Regions from separate parts of the Ruegeria sp. BB7 genome, predicted to be linked through region 1. Evidence: riboswitches for the same ligand, from Rfam matches in the RefSeq annotation. Region 1 holds a riboswitch; each other region holds the start of a gene.
What was found. A riboswitch is a leader RNA that binds a small molecule or an ion and turns the genes downstream of it on or off. The one in region 1 is predicted to bind cobalamin.

Region 1 (4,847 bases):
CCCGCCGCTGGCGGGGGCTGCATAAGCAGACGTCACTGTTGCCTGAGGTTGAACGGCCGCATGAGATGGTGTCGGTATCCCACCACCGGGCCCGCCATTTGGAGGTGGCGGAGTGTCCTGCAACCGCTTGATCAGCTCTTCCGGGCTGGGCAGGTCGGCCACATGGGTCAGGCGGATCACCGCCATCTCAGCCGCCATCATAGCGTTCGGTGCGGCGGAGACCTCTTCCAGCGCTTTCAGCAGCATCTGCCACATGCGGGTCAGTACACGCATCGGCAGGGCTTCGGCCATTTGCATACCCCGCGCGCGTTCGTCCGGGGATACGGTGGGGTCGTCGGCAGCATCCGGCGTGATTTTGACAACCGATACCCAATGGGTGATTTCGGCCAGATCGCGCAGCACAGCCAGCGGATCGGCGCCTTCGGCATATTGCCCGCCCAGTTCGGTCAGCGCTCCCGCAGCGTCGCCGCGCAGGATCATGTCCATAAGGTCCAGCACCCGACCACGATCGGCCAGGCCCAGCATCGCGCGCACCTGATCCGCGCTGGTTTCCCCAGCCCCGTGCGAGATCGCCTGATCCAGCAGCGAGGTCGCATCCCGCGCCGAACCTTCCGCTGCGCGGGTGATCAGTGCCAGCGCGTCATCCGCGATCTGAGCATTTTCGGCGGCTGCAATTTTTCTGAGCAGGCCGATCATGTCCTCAGGCTCGATCCGGCGCAGGTCGAACCGCTGACAACGCGACAACACCGTAACCGGCACTTTGCGAATCTCGGTGGTGGCGAAGATGAACTTCACGTGCTCGGGCGGTTCTTCAAGCGTCTTGAGCAGCGCGTTGAAGGCGCTGGTCGAGAGCATGTGAACCTCGTCGATGATATAAATCTTGTAGCGCGCGCTGGCGGCGCGATAGCGGACGCTGTCGATGATCTCGCGAATATCATTCACACCGGTCCGGCTGGCGGCGTCCATTTCCATCACGTCGACATGGCGGCCTTCCATGATCGCCACGCAATGCTCGCACTGGCCGCAGGGTTCGGTCGTTGGCTTGCCCTCGCCGTCCGGCCCAATGCAGTTCATGCCTTTGGCGATGATCCGCGCCGTGGTGGTTTTGCCGGTGCCGCGGATACCGGTCATGATGAAAGCCTGAGCGATCCTGTCAGCCTCGAATGCGTTTTTAAGCGTGCGAACCATCGCGTCCTGGCCAACGAGGTCGGCAAAGGTTTCCGGACGGTATTTACGGGCAAGAACCTGATAGGCGGGGCTGGGCGTGTCGTTCATGTCTGCTCTGTCGGATTCGGGTTCCGATGCAGCGTAGAGACCCCTGCGCCCCGCGTCCACAGCAGGCTTGGGTGAATTTCGGTTTGCAGGGCAGATTGCGCATCTTACAAGCTGTGTCTGAGGAGGACCCGGAGTGAGCCAGTTTGCAATTTACGCTGTACGCGTGGGAAATGGCACCGTTGCCCTGTCGCCGCTGCCGGGGCGCGGTGGCTGGTATGCGCGGGATATGGGCGTCATTCGCGACTGGCAGCCGACTCTTGTGATCTCGATGACCACCGAGTTTGAAATGCAGCAGGAGGGCACAGGCGGTTTTGGTGATGACCTGCGGGCGCACAATATCGAATGGGCACATTTGCCGGTTGCGGATTTCGGAGCGCCGTCCACAGCGACAGATGCCGCCTGGTCTAAGGTCAGCGCAGCTGCCACGCGCATTCTGTCCCGCGAGGGGCGGGTGCTGGTGCATTGTCGGGGCGGCTGTGGCCGGTCCGGGATGATTGCTCTACGCCTTATGGTCGAGCATGGCGAATCCCCAGAGAAGGCGTTGAACCGTTTGCGAGCAGTGCGGCCCTGCGCCGTCGAGACCGATGGCCAAATGGATTGGGCCAGCCTTCCGCAGACAAGCGGCTAGTCTATAGCGCGAGCTGTTGTTCTGTCTGGGCTACCGGCTTGGAGGGAATCGCCGTGACCTCTAGCATGGCGCAGGGCAGCGCGGCCAACATTCCCGCAGGGCGCATGACCATGTCAGGGCCGAACAACATATCCGCGTAGTCGTCCAGCGATTCGAGTGACGCATCATAGCTTGTGCCACAAAAGACCCGAATCTGATCCTTTTGCGCTCGGAACCGTGCGGTGCAGCCTTCGGCGCAATGGGTCAGGTCGCTACTGCCGTTGAACTCAAACTCAGGGGTCGTTGCAAGGGCGGCGGCGTCCATCGCCTGTACAACAGCGCGCGCCATCTGCGCTAGTGCCGGGCAGTTTCCTCCGGTGCGTTGGCAGACCGTTGCGGTGAATTGGTGTGTCCTTGTCTTCCAGATCATCTTGCGCCCTCCGCGCGTGGGACGAGGGGCATGGATCAGGTGTGACAGCGTGCTGACAACCTGCCCGGACACCCCGCCCGAGTTTCGGTTTTTCGTTCGATGGCAGGTCTCCTGACTTGCGGGTCATTGCTTTGCCTACCTTCCCAGCCTTGTGGCCAGTGGTGTTTCGGCATTGCTCACCGCTTACAGTTGCGGGGGCAGTCGCGGCTTTGGTTCGTTCCGGCATAGCCAAGCAGAACCGCACCGTGTTCCCTTTTCATCCCGCCCCGAAACCGGGGGCGGGAACCATCACGTCATCGCTAATTGGTTCGGGTGGTTTGAGTCAAGCGGCCTTTGACCATGGCCGAGCGGACGTTTGGTCATGCTGAAACGGGATTGACTTGAAGGGGTGATCCGTGCGGTTTGAAAGGGTGAACTGATTAGTTCAGATTGAGGGCGACATGCTGGACAACGCAAAGGCCGTATTGACCGAGGACTTTCTGTTTCAATCAGGTTCGACCAATTTGTCAGCTCGGTTGTACCTGCCGATGAATGAGCCCCAGACCGCTGTGATCATCCATGGCGCGACCGGCGTACCGCGGGATTACTACCAGCATTTCGCCCGCTGGCTCGCTGCCGATCGTGGCATGGCCTGCTTGACTTATGACTATCGAGATTTTGGTCATTCGCTTGAGGGGCCGCTCAAGAATTCACACGCCACGATGGCGGATTGGGCATTGATCGACATGCCCGCCGCTCGGGCCGAGATGCGGCGGAGGTTCCCCAACGCGCAACAGTGGAGCATCGGCCATTCCGTCGGCGGGATGCTGGGGCCGATTCAACCTGATATCGACCAAATCGACCGTATGATCTGTGTCTGTTCCGGCCCGGTTACAGTGTCAGATCATCCCTGGCCCTACAGAGCATTGGCTTTGCTGTTTTGGTACGGCCAGGCACCCTTGGCCGTCAAAGCTCTGGGATATTTGCCCGGCAAGGCGTTGGGGTTCGGGGCAGACTTGCCCGCTAGCGTCTATTGGCAATGGCGCAGTTGGTGTACCGCGCCGCGCAACTACCTGCCCGAAATCGGCGTTACTTTGCCCGACGCGCGCTGGACGCAAATGGATACGCCAGTGGATTTGTTTACTTTTGAGGATGACGACGTTGTTCCGCCAAAAGCGGTTTGGCGACTGGCTGATCTTTATGGGCCCAATGCACGTCGCCATCTGCTGTCACCGACTGAGTTTGGCTTGTCCAAGGTTGGCCATATCGGCGCATTCGCGCGTCGCAGCGCGGCCGTCTGGCCACGGTTAATCGACTAATCTACTGGCCCGTTTGGTGCGAATATGTTGGGGAATTGAAGTGAGAGGTTGGACATCGACCCAAGCGGGGCTCGTTGTGGCTGCTTCCTTCCGGACCTGACCAGGTTGGCGAGGCGCTCGCCCGCGCCAACCTCTCATCGGTCGATATAGGCAATGACCGGGGAAAAGACAAGCCGTCAGAGCGTCAAGCGGATCAGTAGAAAACCTTCATCGTCTTTACCGACCACTTGTGGGTTGTATTCTGCCAACTCTTCCAGATGCGCTTGGGCCATTGGTCCGGTGCGCAGCAACGCCTTTGAGCCGGGCTGAGACATCAGGTGAAAGGGGCGCGGGGCGTGCTGCAGCGGGTCTTGTGGCAGATCGCCGGACAGGTAATCCCGCAAGATGCTCTGGATCGGTAGCATGGGCAGCGCAATGGGTTCTGCCTGTTCGACAAAGGGGAAATGACCGCCCCCATTGGCGCGGTAATTGTTCAACGCGACAACAAAGTGCTGATTGGGCAACAACCGCCGACCTTCGAAGTGAATATTGCGAATTCGTCGATGCGCCGGGTTGATCAGGCGTCCGCTGGCCTTGAAACGCGGGGGCTGCGACAGGTCGATCTGGTAGGTAAGCCCCAACAAGACATCAAAGTTATGCCCCGCCCGGTCCAAGGCAATCAGTTCGTCTTGCTGCCCGGGCGAGATCTGGTTGAAAACCCCGGCGGACATTTCCAACCAATCGCTGATCTGCTCGGCAGTCACCACCACCGCCTGTAATTCATTAGGGAAAACATACAGATCGTTGACATGGCGCAAACACAGTTGGCCAGAGGGAACGTCCGTGTAGTGCCTGGGGCCAGCCCTGCCTCCGAATCTTGAAGGCGCTACCGCTGACAAAAGGGGTAACTCGGCAAGGCTTGTGCCGTGCAGATAGGGACGCAGGGCAGCGGCTTGGGCTGCTGCGGCCAAGGTAAGTCCACGGTCCGGGGCGCAAAAGCTAAAATAACTGTGGAGAGGATGGTCGCTATGACCTACGGGTTGTGCCGCACGACGGCGTGTTTCCGAATGCGCCTCGGAAAAAAGGCATACTAATTCAGGGTCTTCTGCGACCGGTGTGGGCATGCTTCCCGTTGCCGTTGGGCAGATGGGTCGCAACTCGGATTTGTGGTCGTGAACTTTCCACTGTCCGGTGTCCTCGCGGTGTAGCGTCAGGTCAATCACACCCAGATTCGACCCCGCTGCGCCGGGCATGACTA
Region 2 (4,847 bases), on a different contig from region 1:
CGCTGGCGCTGCAATCTGTTGGCCGGGCTTCGTATGTGTTTTCAGGGATCAATGTCGTTGCGGATGCCGAGGACATCGCCGCAACCTGTAAAACCTATCTGGATAGCCCCGCTGGTTGGATCGAAGACGCCCGTCCTTGCGGGCGGCTTCGGATGTGTTTGCGTGCGCGTATACCGGCGCTTTAATCGACCTGAACGGTGATTGCAGCACTGACCGGAACATCGTCGACTGTCAGCGGGCTGTGGCTGTTGGCGTTCAGTGAGACCGAGACCTTGACCTCACCCTTAGGCAAATCAGGGATGTGCATCCAGTTGCCATAGAGACGGGCTAGTTTCTCGCCATTTACATAGACATGCGCGTGACCTTCGCCCTCCTTGTCGGCGGCAGAAGCGTTTTCCGGTGAGAACCGGAAGTTTTGCGGCAGGACGTGCAGATTCCACCCGGCCATCGGATCTTGGGTCAGCGCAATTTCCAGTCCGGGCGCGTCCGGGCCTGCGGGCAGGTTCACGGCAGTTGAGTGGTCATGTGCCATCGCCTCGGCATGAGCACCGCCGTGATGTGCGGGGTCGCCGTGGTCGTGGCCGTCAAACGTGACGCCGTTGGCTGCGGCCAGCACGAATCCTGCGCCACCGCCGAACACCAGACCGATTGCAAATAGGGCAAGTGAGCGAGCCATTTTCTTTCCTAACAGGTAAAAAGAAACGCGCCGGGCGGAACCCGGCGCGCAACGGATGAAACGATCAGGCCGTCGCGTCGATGCGCTTGCCTTCGCTTTGCCAGAAATAACCGGCGAAAGCGCCAACCAGAACCCAGGCCACCAGACCGATGCCAAAGGCACGGGCTGCGAACAGGGCGCCAATCTCGGTCGGGACAGGGCCAGTGAACACATCGGGTTCAGGCGCGCCGATCAGGTGCGGTGCCAGCAATAGGGCGGCCGCGACGACATAGCTGATCAGGTTGCTGCCAAAGGCGATCAACCACATCGCTACGATCGCTGCGCCAACTGTCGCAAACCACCAGACCTGACGTGCGTAAACGTCAGCTGCTGCCACACCGGGCACTTCGGGCGCCAGGGTAAACCCTGGTGCAAGGTGGAAAGCGACAAAGCCCGCCAGACCCCACAGAACGCCGGTACGGCCATCAATCTTGTGGCCATTGCCTTCAGCCACCGACATCAGGGCAACCATCATCAGCGCGTAACCGGTATAAGTCAGCATGGTGAAGATAACGCTGAGCGCGTCACGGGTCAGTTCGGAGAACATGCCCGGCAATTCCGGATGCGCTGAAACGGCCTCGGCTCCGAAATGCACCAGCTCACCAGATTCGTACAGTTCAGCGTGCAGCAAAACGGGTTGCACAAAGACCAACTGCAGCAAGGCGGCTATCAGCCCCGCTGCAGCACCAGCGAACAACGCGCTGGTCAGTATACGACTGAACATGGTCTTAGTGGCAGGGGAAGCCGGTCGCGTGACGGACGTCATGCGCAGCATCGTGCAGTGCTGCGGCCTGAACGTGACCGGTCAGTGTGACGATGCCCAGACCCAGAACCACTGCGAACATGACCGGTACAAAACCTGTGCGCGCGGCGGATGCTGTTTTTGTTAGTGTTGCCATCTTTAGTTCTCCTTTGCCGCCGCACCCGACGGCCGGTGTTTCAATTACATGCCTGGCAGGTCTCCTGGCTTGCGGGTCGATGCCTCTGTTCGCCTTCCCCCTGAAAAACAGGAGTGGCTGGTTGAACAGGGCTCACCGCTTACAGTCGCGGGGGCGGCTTTGGTTTTGACCAACGCATTGGTCGCACCAAATTCCCTCTTAGCTTCCGGATGCCTCCGGCGGGACCAGACACCTTCATTTAGACGTTTTGATGGTTGCGGCGCAATCGTCATTTGCGACCTATTTCGTCAGTTCACGCGCTTTTTCAATAAATAGATATCCATGATCCAGCCATGATCGGCGCGCGCGCTGGCGCGCGTGTCTAGAATCTGCTGTGCCACGCCTGTCAGAGGCCCCGAGATCAGGATTTCCTCTTTCATACCGACGTAAGCGCCCCACCAGATGTCATATTCGGCCATCTCCAAGGATTGGAACGAACATTCGCCATCCAACATAACCGCAACTTTTGAGGCATTTACGGGCCATCCTTCATCGCGGATACGCCGTCCAGTGGTAACCACATAGGGCGCACCCAAATCGTTGATCGGAATCGCATGGGCCGCGGTCAGAGCCTGCAGCGCGGTGATTCCGGGAACGACCCGAGTTTCCGGTTGTGGGGTCAACCGTGATGCGATTCGCAGAGAGCTGTCGTACAGCGACGGATCGCCCCAAATCAGAAGCGCCACATGGCGAACGTCGGGATTGGCCGAGATCGCCTCCTGCCAGCGCAAAGCGATCGCATCGTGCCAGTCATCGACACCTCGCAGATAGCCATCATCCGACCGGCGCTTGGGAATATCGAAATAGGCAATCTGCGGCGGCGTGTCGGTAACGGTCGCGATGATTTCTTCGCGCAACCCAGCCAGATCGGCCTTATTCTCACCTTTGCGGGGGATCAGGATCAGATCCGCATCGCGGATGGCCTGCGCACCCTGCAAGGTCACGTGGTCCGGGTTGCCAGTGCCGATACCTATCAGGGTCAGGTCAAACATCGTCAAATTCTGCCAATGGGCCATATAGGATCAGGGCCGGGGCTGTGCCAATCTCAGTGCTCAGTTGTTCAGACAGTGCTCCGACGGTTGCACGGTGCAGCTTCTGATCTGGTGTTGAAACGGATTCGGCCATCATCGCAGGCGTGTCCAAAGGCAACCCGTGTTTGTGCAGGGTTTTGACCAATAAAGGAAACGTCCGCTTGCCCATGAATACCACAGTCGTCGCATCAGGATCGGCCAGAGCGGGCAGGTTCAGGTCTTCGGGCAACTTGCCGCTAACGTCGTGGCCGGTGACGAATTGTACCCGCCGCGCGGTCAGCCGGCGGGTCAAAGGAATACCCGCCGCCGCCGCCGCTGCGACCGCCGATGGAATGCCGGGGATGATTTCGTATTCGATCCCGGCTTCACGCAAGGCAAGCAATTCCTCTTCCAAACGACCGAACATCCCGCCATCGCCGGATTTCAAACGTACGACATGCTGACCGGTCTGCGCATACTCCACCAGCAACCGGCTGACATGGTCCTGCTTGGGAGAGGGCCGCCCGGCGCGTTTGCCGACGCCAACCAAATCGGCATCCTCGCGCGCATGGCTTAGGATCGGGCCGCTGCTGAGATCATCAAACAACACCGCGTCGGCCTTTTGCATCCGGTCGACAGCTTTCAGCGTCAACAATTCCGGATCGCCAGGGCCAGAACCGATGAAGGACACAAACCCGCTCATGCCGAGGCCTCCGCGATCAGGTGAAAGAATGTGCCGGTCACATAACCGCGTACCGATCCGGTCTGCGGGCCCTCGGCGCCTTCTGCGTCAAACACGCGCGCTAGCGGAGCGTCCGGCTGCTCGACAATCGAGGAATAGTGGAACTCATGCCCGCGCAGGGCCGAGCCGACCTCGTAGCCAGGCATTTGAGCCAGCAATTCCGCCTTGCGGTAGCCGAGGTTGAACTTGCGCTTCTCATACGAAGTCACCAGCCCCAGCAATCCTGCCATCTGATGACGGGCGCCATCCTTGTCGATCAAGCCCTGACCTAGGGCCATGTACCCCCCACATTCTCCATGAACCGGCTTAGTTTCCGCATGTCTGCGAAGCCCCGCCAGAAAAGTTTCCGCAGCGGCCAGTGTACCGGCATGCAGCTCAGGATACCCACCAGGCAACCAGACCAGATCCGCATCCGGATCTGGGGCCTCGTTGGCCAACGGAGAGAATGGCCGTATTTCTGCCCCGGCCGCGCGCCAGCCTTCCAGCAAATGAGGATAGGTGAATGAAAACGCCGCGTCGCGTGCCAGCGCGATCCGCTGGGCTGGGGGGCGCGGCAGCGTGGCGGACGATGGCCCTTGCGGGCCTGAGGACGCCGCCATCTTGATCGCCTCCAAATCCACATGCTCTCGCAGAAATGCGGCATATCCGGCAATCGCCGTTTCAAGATCGGGATGCTCGACCGCCTGGATCAGCCCAAGGTGCCGCTCGGGTAGGGTCAAGTCTCCTCGACGGGGAAGAACGCCCAGAACCGGCAGTCCCTCGCGTTCCATCCCCAATCGGGTCAGGCGCTCATGACGTGGGCTGGCACAGCGGTTCAGGATTACACCGGCAAACGGCAGATCGGGGTTATACATCCGAAAACCCAGCGCCGTTGCCGCCGCCGATTGCGCCTGACCGCCCACATCCAGCACCAGCACGACTGGCCAGCCCATCCGCAACGCGGTTTCAGCACTGGAGCCATGCCCCAATTCTCCGGGCTTGGCGACGCCGTCAAACAAGCCCATTGAGCCTTCGGCCACAACGATATCAGCGCCCTCGGCCTGTGCCGAAATCGCGTTCATCAGCGGCTCATCCATCGCCCAACTGTCCAGATTGAACGAGGACCGCCCCGCCGCCGCCCGGTGAAAAGCGGGATCAATGTAGTCCGGGCCACTTTTGAACGGTTGCACGGTCAACCCATCCTCGGCCAGTGCCCGCAACAGGCCCAGCATGACGGTCGTTTTCCCAGTGCCCGAGGAAGGTGCAGAAATCAGTAGGCCCGGAGGATTAGTCATCACCATGGCTCCAGCTTGACCATGGGCTATCCGCGCTCTGCGGACGATACCGCCGGTCGTAGTCCTTGGAATATAGGCAGCTTTCGTCAAAACCCTCGCCCGCCAGTGCAGGGCCAACCATGATCAAGGCCGTGCGCGCGATGCTCTCGTCTAGCGCCTCTTTTAATG
Region 3 (4,847 bases), on a different contig from region 1:
ACACCTAGCTCTTGGGCACTTGGGATTTTCGACCTCAAACTACAATGAAAATGGCTCTGAGTTTGACGTTGTTTTCGAGGCTCCGGAGGGAAGGCTCCTGGGTGAGGCAGAAGGAAAAGACAACAAAGCCATAAACGTTGGCAAACTGCGTCAACTTCAAATGAACATTCTCGAAGACTTGGAGCGCGATGAAATCAAACACCCAGCAAAGGGCGTCCTATTTGGCAACAGTTTTAGATTAACTGCCCCTAATGAAAGAACTGAACAGTTTACGACGAAATGCATAGCTGCTGCGAAACAAAACGGTACAGCGCTGATGAGCACGTTGGAGCTATTCAAAGCTGCAAAGTACCTAGCTGAAAATGAAGACAGTGTTTTTGCAAAGAACTGCCGAAAGGTTTTGTTGGAGGAGGTTGGCGAGTTAACCCTCCCAGACATTCCCTCTGAGTGAAAAAAACCGCAACAAATCCCGCAACATTTTGAATGGCATCAGGGCGGAAGATCACCCTTAAATATTGATATGAAAAGAGAATTTTTCTGCACCAGTTCGACTTCAAAACAGGTACTCGCCTCCACTCCTACAACATCACATACCGCCCATATTATTTAGTGTATCCTCTGTTATTCGACTCCACGCCCCTGTGGAACAACCTCATATCCCGGTTCCTCAGGCTCATCATCCAACATCTCTGGTGGAAAACCCGGCGCCGTGATATCCAGCCCCGTTGCCTCTTCCAACCGCCTGATAATGTTAGGGGAAAGCTCGCGTTCACCGAACCGGGCAATGCCGTCTTCGAAGATTTGGATCATCACCGGATTTATCTCCAACGGCACCCCAGCGCGGTCGGCGACGTCCTGAAACAGGCCAATGTCCTTTTTCACCAGATCCATCGTGAACGAAATATCACGCGACCCGTTCAAAATAACTTGGCTTTCGGTTTCGTGAACAAACGAGGTTCCCGAAGAAATCTTGATCGCCTCATATGTGGTATTGAGGTCCATGCCTGCGGCCTTGGCTGTTACCAACGCCTCGGCGCAGGTGATCAGGTTTGCGGTGGCAAGATAGTTGGTCAGCACCTTGAGAACCGAGGCCGAGCCTAATTCGCCCGTGTGCAGCACACGCCGACCCATGGTGGTGAGGAAGGGCAGGATTTGCTCGAACGTCGCACGATCACATCCGGCGAAGATCGAGATGTTGCCGGTTGCTGCACGGTGGCAACCGCCGGACACGGGGCAATCGACCGCAGCGCCTCCGCGTTCGATTACCATGGTCCCCAGTCGCTTGGCTTCGGCCTCATCGGTGGTTGACATCTCCATCCAGATTTTGCCCGGTCCGACTTCGGACAGCATCTCTTGCATGACCGCGTCAGAGGCGGCGGGTGATGGCAAGCAGGTAATGACGGCATCGCAATCCCGCATCATTTGCGCAGAGTTTTCGGCTGCTTTGGCACCTTTGGCCACGAATTCGGCCACCAGATCGGGGTTGAGGTCATGGACCGTCAGGTCAATTCCGTTGCGCAAAAGCGATCCTGACAGTTTACCGCCGACATTCCCCAAACCGATAAATCCAACTTTCATGTTTACCTCCTGACGGTCGTATTTGGGCCAAGTATCTATGTTGCCCGCTAGAAACAAAAATGATTAATATGCCAATATATGGTCAAATAATTTTGGTGCTAAATGGATCGCCTGCCAAATCCCACATGGTTGCGCAGCTTTGAATCCGCAGCACGGCATCTGAATTTTACCACCACAGCGAGGGAACTTGGCCTGACGCAGACGGCTGTTTCATTACACATCCGCTCGCTTGAGGCCGAACTGGGGCAAAAACTATTCACCCGGAACGCGCGGAGGTTGGAACTAACCGAACTTGGACAGTCCTATTCGCTGACGGTCCGGCGCTCTCTGGCAGATATCGCGCTGTCCACCAACAGTCTGTTTGGCCCTGCCTCACGGCAGACCCTGACAATCCGCGCGGCGATATCAACTGCAACGTATTGGATAGCTGCAGAACTGCCTGACTTTACCGTGCGGCACCCGGAAATCCCTGTGCGACTGGTCTCACACATCTGGAATGACAGCATCGCGCCCGGAGATGTGGATGTAGAAATTCGGCTTGGTTATGGCGATTGGCCTGGGGTGATCTCCGAGAAACTGACCGAAGAAAAATTGGTGCCGGTGAGCCGGGCTGGGGGCGGCTTGCCGACGTGTAACAACCTGCAAAAGGGCCCTCTGATTCATATCCTTGGATACGAAGACAACTGGGCCCGCTATTTTCAGGCCAATAACATCGCACCCCCGGATCAAGCGCCTCAGCATTCGGTGGACACTTCGGTGGCTGCGCTGCAGCTTGTCATGGCCGGCGCTGGCTATGCGACGATTCTGGAACGGTTTGCGCGAAACGCGATCCGGCAGGGTGCACCGCTTGAAATTACAGGCCCTGCGATTCCCTTTGCTCAGTCACATTATCTGATCAGCGCGCAGGGAGCTGCCCAGCCGACAGCGGCCGCGGGGCTGTTTTGCGCGTGGCTGCGGGATCGGATTGCGCTGGATGCCGCTGATTGACATAGGCTGGTCGCTTTTCTGACCTGAGCAAGAGCAACCCATACCTCGTGCTTGACAACCCCCCTGCCCGTGCCGCATGTCCGACGCGCTGGTGTCCATCTTTGGATGGATGAAAAGGGAATGCGTCAACGGATCATCCGCCAAACGCAGCCGCCCCCGCGACCGTGACCGGAGAGGGTGCCCAAAGCCACTGGCCAACAAGGCCGGGAAGGCGGGACATCTGCCGGGGCTTACGCCCCTATATCCGCAAGCCGGGAGACCTGCCAGCGCCCGAAGTTGAAACCGGACGGGGTGATCCGGTGTCGGGCCCATGTGCAGACGTGGCCCGCATGAAACCCCGTCCCCCGCGAAGAGGATTTGGGGGGATGAGAGACGTGACCGATACTGCACCAGTCGAATTGCTGGTCTGCACCACGTGCCGCCGTGGCCTGCCCGTCGAGGATGACGACCAGCGCCCCGGCACATTGTTGCATAAAGCCCTGGAACGGGCGGACTTGCCCGAGGGCATCACGCTGAAACCGGTCGAGTGCCTGTCGAACTGCGATCAGGGCTGTTCCATCGTGTTGCGCGGCGGGGCAGACCGCTGGACCTTTGTCTATGAGAACCTGAACGAAACCGACCACGTTGACGTCATCGTCGACGGAGCGACCAAGTATCTGGCCACCGAGGACGGCTTGGTCAAATGGCGTGAGCGTCCCGAGCATTTCCGCAAAAACTGCGCCTCGCGCATTCCCCCGATTGGAGCCCCGAAATGAGCAATCTGGAAAAACTCCCCGTTACTGTGATCACCGGCTTTTTGGGCTCGGGCAAGACCACGCTGGTCAAACACCTGATGCAGAACCCTCAAGGCAAGCGTCTGGCCGTTGTGGTCAACGAGTTCGGCGATGTAGGCGTAGATGGCGATATCCTGAAATCCTGTGCAATTCCGGATTGCCCGGCTGAGAACATCATGGAACTGGCAAACGGCTGCATCTGCTGCACCGTGGCCGATGATTTCATCCCAACAATCGAAGCCCTGATGGCGCTGGAGCCGCGCCCCGATCACATCCTGATCGAAACGTCAGGTCTGGCCCTGCCAAAACCGCTGCTGAAGGCGTTCGACTGGCCCGATATCCGGTCCAAGATCACCGTGGATGGTGTGATCGCTTTGGCCGATGCCGAGGCCGTCGCCGCCGGTCGCTTCGCCCCGAATGTCGAGGCCGTAGACGCCCAGCGCCTGGCCGATGACTCGATCGACCATGAAACGCCTCTGTCCGAAGTGTTCGAGGATCAGATCTCCTGTGCCGACATTATCCTGCTGACCAAGCCAGATCTGGCCGGTCCCGAAGGCGTTGCCAAAGCTAAGGAAGTCATCGCCGCCGAAGCCCCGCGCCCGCTGCCCGTGGTTGAAGTGGCCGAGGGCGTCGTGGACGTGCGCGTCGTGCTGGGTCTGGAGGCCGCTGCCGAGGATGACATGGAGGCGCGTCCCTCGCATCATGACGGCCACCACGACCACGAGCATGACGATTTCGAAAGCATTATCGTCGAACTTCCCGAACAGTCCGACCCTGCCGATCTGGTTGCCAAGATTGAACGTCTGGCCAAGGAGTTGAACATCCTGCGCGTCAAAGGCTACGCCGCCGTTCAGGGCAAACCCATGCGCCTGCTGGTGCAGGCCGTCGGTGCCCGCGTGCGCCACCAGTACGACCGCCCATGGGAACCCGGCGAAGAGCGTCGCTCGCGTCTGGTGGTCATTGCCGAGCATGACGACATCAAAGAGGCCGCAATCCGCGATATCCTTGTGGGTGTGACCGAAGCTGCCGAGTAAACCATGCACGTCGTCTTCCGCGAAAGCCACGGGTTAGAAGAAACCGAGACCCCGACCGATCTGGGCCAGAGCCCGGCGGATCTGGTGGTGTTGTCCTTTTCCGACAGTGACCTCGGAGCTTTCGCAGCGGGCTGGCATCGTGGTGGCGACCCTGAGGGGCGGATGCCGACACTGCGGCTGGCCAACCTGACGGCGCTGAAGCATCCGCTGTCTGTCGATACCTATGTCGAACAGACTTTGGAGGGTGCCAAAGGCATCCTGATCCGTCTGATTGGCGGCGTACCCTATTGGTCCTATGGCCTGCAGCAGGTTCTGGCGCTGGCGCAGGCCAAGGGCATCGCGCTGGCGGTGCTGCCTGCGGATGGGCGCGAGGACACGCGGCTGGATGAGTATTCCACCCTGCCCGTCTCGACCCTGCGTCGTCTGGCGCATCTCTGCGACACCGGCGGAGAGGTCGCGGCACAAGCCGCCCTGG
Region 4 (4,847 bases), on a different contig from region 1:
ATGTCTTTCGTGCGTTCGACCTTCATATCTGGTCCGATGGCCTTCAAGAAACCGGGTACGCTGCTTTCACGTATTTCTATGTAGGTCACGTCCTCTGCGATGCGGATCGCGCCAATATCGGCCTTGGTGATATTCCCGGCCTTACACACCATTGGCAGAAGATAACGTGGAGACGCATTTTGATTGCGCCCCTCAGACAATGAGAACCACACGCTCGGCCCAAAATCTGCCTGTGACCTTGGCGCAGCTGTAGCCACGTCGCTCAACTCTTCGGGCGCGGAATGTTGGCCTTTGTATTGCCGGACATATGCGGCAGCAAGTTGCTCTGGCGTGAACTTCGCCACCAGTTCATCCACCGACGCGCGCTCGCTGTCGGCAATGTCTGCCTCCCAGTCATCAGAACCGAACATCCGCGCCAAATCCTGTGCATTGACTTCGTCAGCCGACGGTGCCGCGCCCCATTGGGCGGTAAGTTTGGCGAATTTCAAAAGCCGTTCGGCTTTTTTGACCGAACTCGGAGCAACGATCAGAGTGCTGACACCTTTGCGCCCGGCACGTCCGGTCCGACCAGATCGGTGCAGAAGGGTTTCATGGCTGTTGGGCAGTTCAGCATGGATCACAAGATCCAAATTCGGCAGATCAATCCCTCGTGCCGCGACATCTGTTGCGACACAGACCCGGGCGCGCCCGTCGCGCATCGCTTGCAGGGCATTCGAACGCTCGCTTTGCGTCAGCTCTCCTGAGAGGGCTACAACCGAAAATCCACGGTTTGACAACCGGGCCGTCAAGCGACCCACCATGGCGCGGGTGTTGCAAAACACGATGGCGTTTGGGGCCTCGTAGTACCGCAAGACATTGATGATCGCGTTTTCCCCATCACGAGGGGCCACTTTCATTGCCCGGTATTCGATGTCGGCGTGCTGGGTCCGTTCACTGACGGTGCTGACACGTTCAGCATTCTGCTGGTACCGGGTGGCAAGATTTGCAATGGCGCGTGGGACTGTGGCTGAAAACAGCAGGGTCTGCCGGTCCGTCGGTGTTTCTTCGAGGATGAACTCCAGATCCTCACGGAACCCAAGGTCGAGCATTTCGTCGGCCTCGTCCAGCACCACCGCACGCACCGCTGTCAGGTCGATCGAGCCGCGCATGATGTGATCGCGCAGGCGCCCCGGTGTCGCTACAACGATATGCGCACCACGGGCCAGTGCACGGCGTTCATCGCGCATATCCATGCCGCCGACACAGGAAGTAATGAAGGCACCTGCATCTGCGTAAAGCCAACCAAGCTCTCGCTTGACCTGCATAGCAAGCTCGCGTGTTGGGGCGATAACCAGCGCCAAGGGCGCCCCGCTGGTGTCAAATACTTCTGCCTCGCCCAAAATTGTGGATGCGATGGCCAGACCGAAACCTATAGTCTTGCCTGATCCGGTCTGAGCCGAGACCAGCAAGTCCCGGCCCTTAAGTTCTGGGTCTGATACGGCCTCTTGGACTGGAGTCAGTGTGGTATACCCTTTGCGCGAAAGGGCATCTGAAATTGTCTGTTTCATGGTTCGGCTCTTTTGGGTGCTGCGGCCACCCTCAGAGCGTCCAACAGACGGATCAACGTCGAAGCGCTGTCCATACTGAGAGAAGAACCGGATGTATAGTGTTGATGATTGTGGGACGTGAGAACGACCATTGCGTTTAACCGGCACAGAAACTGATTGCAGTCTGGAAAAACCATTTGACCCAACTCCAGTTCTCGGGCACTCGTTCCCCAGATGGTCCCCGCGGGTGCTAAAGCGGGGTGAAAAGGGAATACGGTGAGGTTGGCCGACTGGCACCAAGTCCGTGACTGCCCCCGCAACTGTAAGCGGTGAGCGACGCCAAATACCCACTGACCCAGAAGGTCGGGAAGGACGGCCAAGCATCGACCCGCAAGTCAGGAGACCTGCCATCAAGTGTTTTAACCAACCCGGGGCGGGGCGTCCTGGAAGGAGGCTTTGATGGCACGTTTCATGCGTGTTTACATGATCGGCACCTTCTGCTTGCGCTTGGCAACAAGTGGAGTGGGTAATGTTGGATACACCTGATCATTTCCTGCTGATTTGTTCGACCTGCAAAGGCGAAGACAACGCAGACGCATTGTGCCAGGCATTGGCTGCGAAGCTGCCTTCGGGTTTTGCACTGCGCAAAATCGCGTGCATGGCGGGTTGTGCACACCCAACGACTGTTGGGTTTCAGGCATCAGGAAAGGCGCAATATCTGTTCGGTGACATTGAAACGGAACAGGACATCAAAGCTTTGGCTGAATTCGCCGGGCAATTTCGCCTCAGCGAAGATGGGTGGACCAGCGCAACAGACAGGCCACCACAGTTATTCGAAAAGACGTTGTCTCGGCTGCCGCGGCTTGAGTTAGGGGAGTGTCGATGAATTCCTCATCCTTCTTGGTTGCCCGGGATCTTGCATATCATGCCCTCAATGGTGACGCCTTGCTGCAGCAGGCATCTTTTGAGTTAGATGAGGGGGCCATTCTGGCCATCGCCGGGCCAAACGGTGCTGGTAAGACTACGCTTCTGAACCTTTTGTGCGGCGCAGTGGATCTGGCGCTGGGGGATGTTCTGGTCAAAGGGCGCAGTCTTCGGCAGATGTCGGCAGTTGAACGCGCACGAAAAATCGCAGTCGTCAGCCAGCAGGAATACCCGGACGGAAGGTTGGCATTGCGGGACTACGTTGCTCTTGGTCAAATTCCGATTCGATCCGATCGCTCGACCGATGAACATGCTACGGAATTGTCGAGAATTTTGCGGCTGACCGGTCTGGGCGCTCTTGCGGATAAAAAAATGGCTGTCCTGTCTGGGGGTGAGCGTCAGCGGGCGCATATTGCGCGTGCCTTGGCGCAGAACCCCTCATTGCTGTTTTTGGACGAGCCGACCAACCATCTGGACCCGGATGCCAAGGGACGGATGCTGTCTCTGGTTGCCGAGTTGGGGATCACCGTGGTGATGATCGTCCACGATTTGGTCATGATCCCTGAATTCGCTACTCATGTGGCGTTGATGAAGTCATCCCGGCTTACCAGTTTTGGCCCTGTGGACGAGGTTCTGACGCCCGAACATGTACGTGAGACTTTCGGTGTCGACTACCTAAGCTTCCACCACGAAGGCCGTGTTATCCCGGCGCTGGATATCCGAAAAACAACTGTTTCAAACTAGACAAAGGAACCTCCTCAAAATGAAGCACATCTGGTCCGTGGCACTTGCCACTGCCATTGCAGGCGGCGCATCTGCAAATGAAGTAACAGTCGATAATTGCGGCGAGCCGCTGGTGTTCGAAACCCAGCCCGAGCGTCTGGTTGTGCATGACATGAACATGACCGATATGGCTTTTGCTTTGGGTTTGCAGGACAAGATTGTCGGTCTGACCGGCATCACAGGTTGGTACAAGACCAGCCCTGAGTTTGATACGCTTCGCGGTGACATCCCCGAGCTTGCGCCAAAATACCCGACGGTTGAAAACCTTGTCGCGGTTGCGCCAGACTTGTTTTTCGCCGGTTGGTACTATGGCATGAAGCCGGGTGGTGACGTCACCCCGGACACGCTGGAACCCTTTGGCATCAAAACCATGATCCTGACGGAAAGCTGCGTGCATCTGGATAAGGACCGCCCCGAGGCCAGCATGGACCTGTTGTTCGACGACGTTCTGCGTCTGGGCAAGGTGATGCATGTCGAAGACAAGGCCGAGGAATTGGTGAGCGGCTGGAAAGACGAACTGGCAGCCATTGAGGCCCAAACCGCGGAATTGCCGAAACCACGTGTCTTCTTGCTGGATGGTCCCGCAGATGCGCCCTTCACCGCTGGTAAGTTCGCTATTCCCGACGCGATGATTACAGCAGCTGGCGGCGAAAACGTAACTCATGACATGGAAACCAGCTGGGGCCGCACGTCGTGGGAATCCGTGGCTGCATCAAACCCGGAATTCCTGGTGCTTTTGGACTATCAGACCGGTAATGGGGCGGCCGATACCTTCAAGTTCCTTCAGGAACACCCGGTTATGTCCCTGACCGACGCCGTGAAAAACGAGCGCTGGATCGGTTTGCGCTACGAAGAGCTGACACCGGGGCCGGCCAATATCGAAGCGATCTCGAAAATGGCTCAGGCCATGCATCCGGGCGTCAACTGATATGGGCCGATTTGGCCTCTTACTCATGTTGAGGGCGGTCGGTCTGGCCGCCCTTTTGCTGATTTCAACCGTGTACGGTACAACTCCAATTCCTACCGTGGATGCATTCGACGCTGTCCTTTTGGGCACTGGTCTGGTCGACGGAGAAATGGCCCCCGCGCATCGGATCGTCTTTGACCTGCGCTTGCCGCGTGCTTTGTTTGCTGCGGTGATTGGTGCCGGATTGGGTATAGTTGGCGTCGTTCTACAAACCACGACACGCAATGATCTGGCCGATCCGTTTCTATTCGGCTTGTCCTCGGGGGCGGCTGCCGGAGCGGTGTTTGTCATCACGGTTACAGGGGATCTTCTGGGTTTCTGGACTCTGCCGCTGGCCGCCTTTTGCGGTGGGTTAGTGGCGTCAGGAATTGTGCTGGCGCTGGTCCGCGGGCTACGTACGAGTGCACCGGAAAAGCTGATCCTTGCGGGTCTGGCGGTGTCGTTCCTGTTCTCGGCCATAACAAATTACCTGATCTTTGCAGGCGACAGCCGTGCCGCGCATTCAGTCATCTTTTGGATGCTGGGTGGGCTAGGGTTGGCGCGTTGGGAAACCTTTCCGCTTGTCTGCGCTGGTTTGTTGCTGATCCTGACCTATGCGTTGTATCGCAGCCGTTGGCTCGATGCCCTTCTGACGGGGGACTTGACGG

Region 2: another riboswitch for cobalamin. It lies ahead of ACR0D7_RS15990 (CbtB domain-containing protein); the one in region 1 lies ahead of ACR0D7_RS17345 (hypothetical protein).
Region 3: another riboswitch for cobalamin. It lies ahead of ACR0D7_RS16060 (DUF1636 family protein); the one in region 1 lies ahead of ACR0D7_RS17345 (hypothetical protein).
Region 4: another riboswitch for cobalamin. It lies ahead of ACR0D7_RS17510 (DUF1636 family protein); the one in region 1 lies ahead of ACR0D7_RS17345 (hypothetical protein).

The regions. Positions count from the first base shown of each region.
Region 1 is NZ_JBQFUV010000016.1:49,929-54,775, reverse strand. Features, by position in the region: gene ACR0D7_RS17355 (DNA polymerase III subunit gamma/tau) at 1-1,275, opposite strand, end outside; gene ACR0D7_RS17350 (protein-tyrosine phosphatase family protein) at 1,409-1,903, shown strand; gene ACR0D7_RS17345 (hypothetical protein) at 1,905-2,312, opposite strand; cobalamin riboswitch at 2,397-2,617, opposite strand; gene ACR0D7_RS17340 (alpha/beta hydrolase family protein) at 2,753-3,610, shown strand; RNA gene ffs (signal recognition particle sRNA small type) at 3,649-3,747, opposite strand; gene ACR0D7_RS17330 (bifunctional 2',3'-cyclic-nucleotide 2'-phosphodiesterase/3'-nucleotidase) at 3,787-4,847, opposite strand, start outside.
Region 2 is NZ_JBQFUV010000012.1:69,806-74,652, forward strand. Features, by position in the region: gene ACR0D7_RS15975 (DUF1636 family protein) at 1-185, shown strand, start outside; gene ACR0D7_RS15980 (hypothetical protein) at 182-676, opposite strand; gene ACR0D7_RS15985 (CbtA family protein) at 741-1,439, opposite strand; gene ACR0D7_RS15990 (CbtB domain-containing protein) at 1,444-1,614, opposite strand; cobalamin riboswitch at 1,652-1,858, opposite strand; gene cobF (precorrin-6A synthase (deacetylating)) at 1,902-2,645, opposite strand; gene cobA (uroporphyrinogen-III C-methyltransferase) at 2,638-3,366, opposite strand; gene ACR0D7_RS16005 (cobyrinic acid a,c-diamide synthase CobB) at 3,363-4,685, opposite strand; gene cobM (precorrin-4 C(11)-methyltransferase) at 4,672-4,847, opposite strand, start outside.
Region 3 is NZ_JBQFUV010000012.1:83,602-88,448, reverse strand. Features, by position in the region: gene ACR0D7_RS16075 (hypothetical protein) at 1-451, shown strand, start outside; gene ACR0D7_RS16070 (NAD(P)-dependent oxidoreductase) at 622-1,578, opposite strand; gene ACR0D7_RS16065 (LysR substrate-binding domain-containing protein) at 1,681-2,565, shown strand; cobalamin riboswitch at 2,638-2,847, shown strand; gene ACR0D7_RS16060 (DUF1636 family protein) at 2,931-3,320, shown strand; gene cobW (cobalamin biosynthesis protein CobW) at 3,317-4,372, shown strand; gene cobN (cobaltochelatase subunit CobN) at 4,376-4,847, shown strand, end outside.
Region 4 is NZ_JBQFUV010000017.1:22,547-27,393, reverse strand. Features, by position in the region: gene ACR0D7_RS17515 (DEAD/DEAH box helicase) at 1-1,547, opposite strand, end outside; cobalamin riboswitch at 1,745-1,952, shown strand; gene ACR0D7_RS17510 (DUF1636 family protein) at 2,056-2,412, shown strand; gene ACR0D7_RS17505 (ABC transporter ATP-binding protein) at 2,409-3,194, shown strand; gene ACR0D7_RS17500 (ABC transporter substrate-binding protein) at 3,214-4,161, shown strand; gene ACR0D7_RS17495 (FecCD family ABC transporter permease) at 4,187-4,847, shown strand, end outside.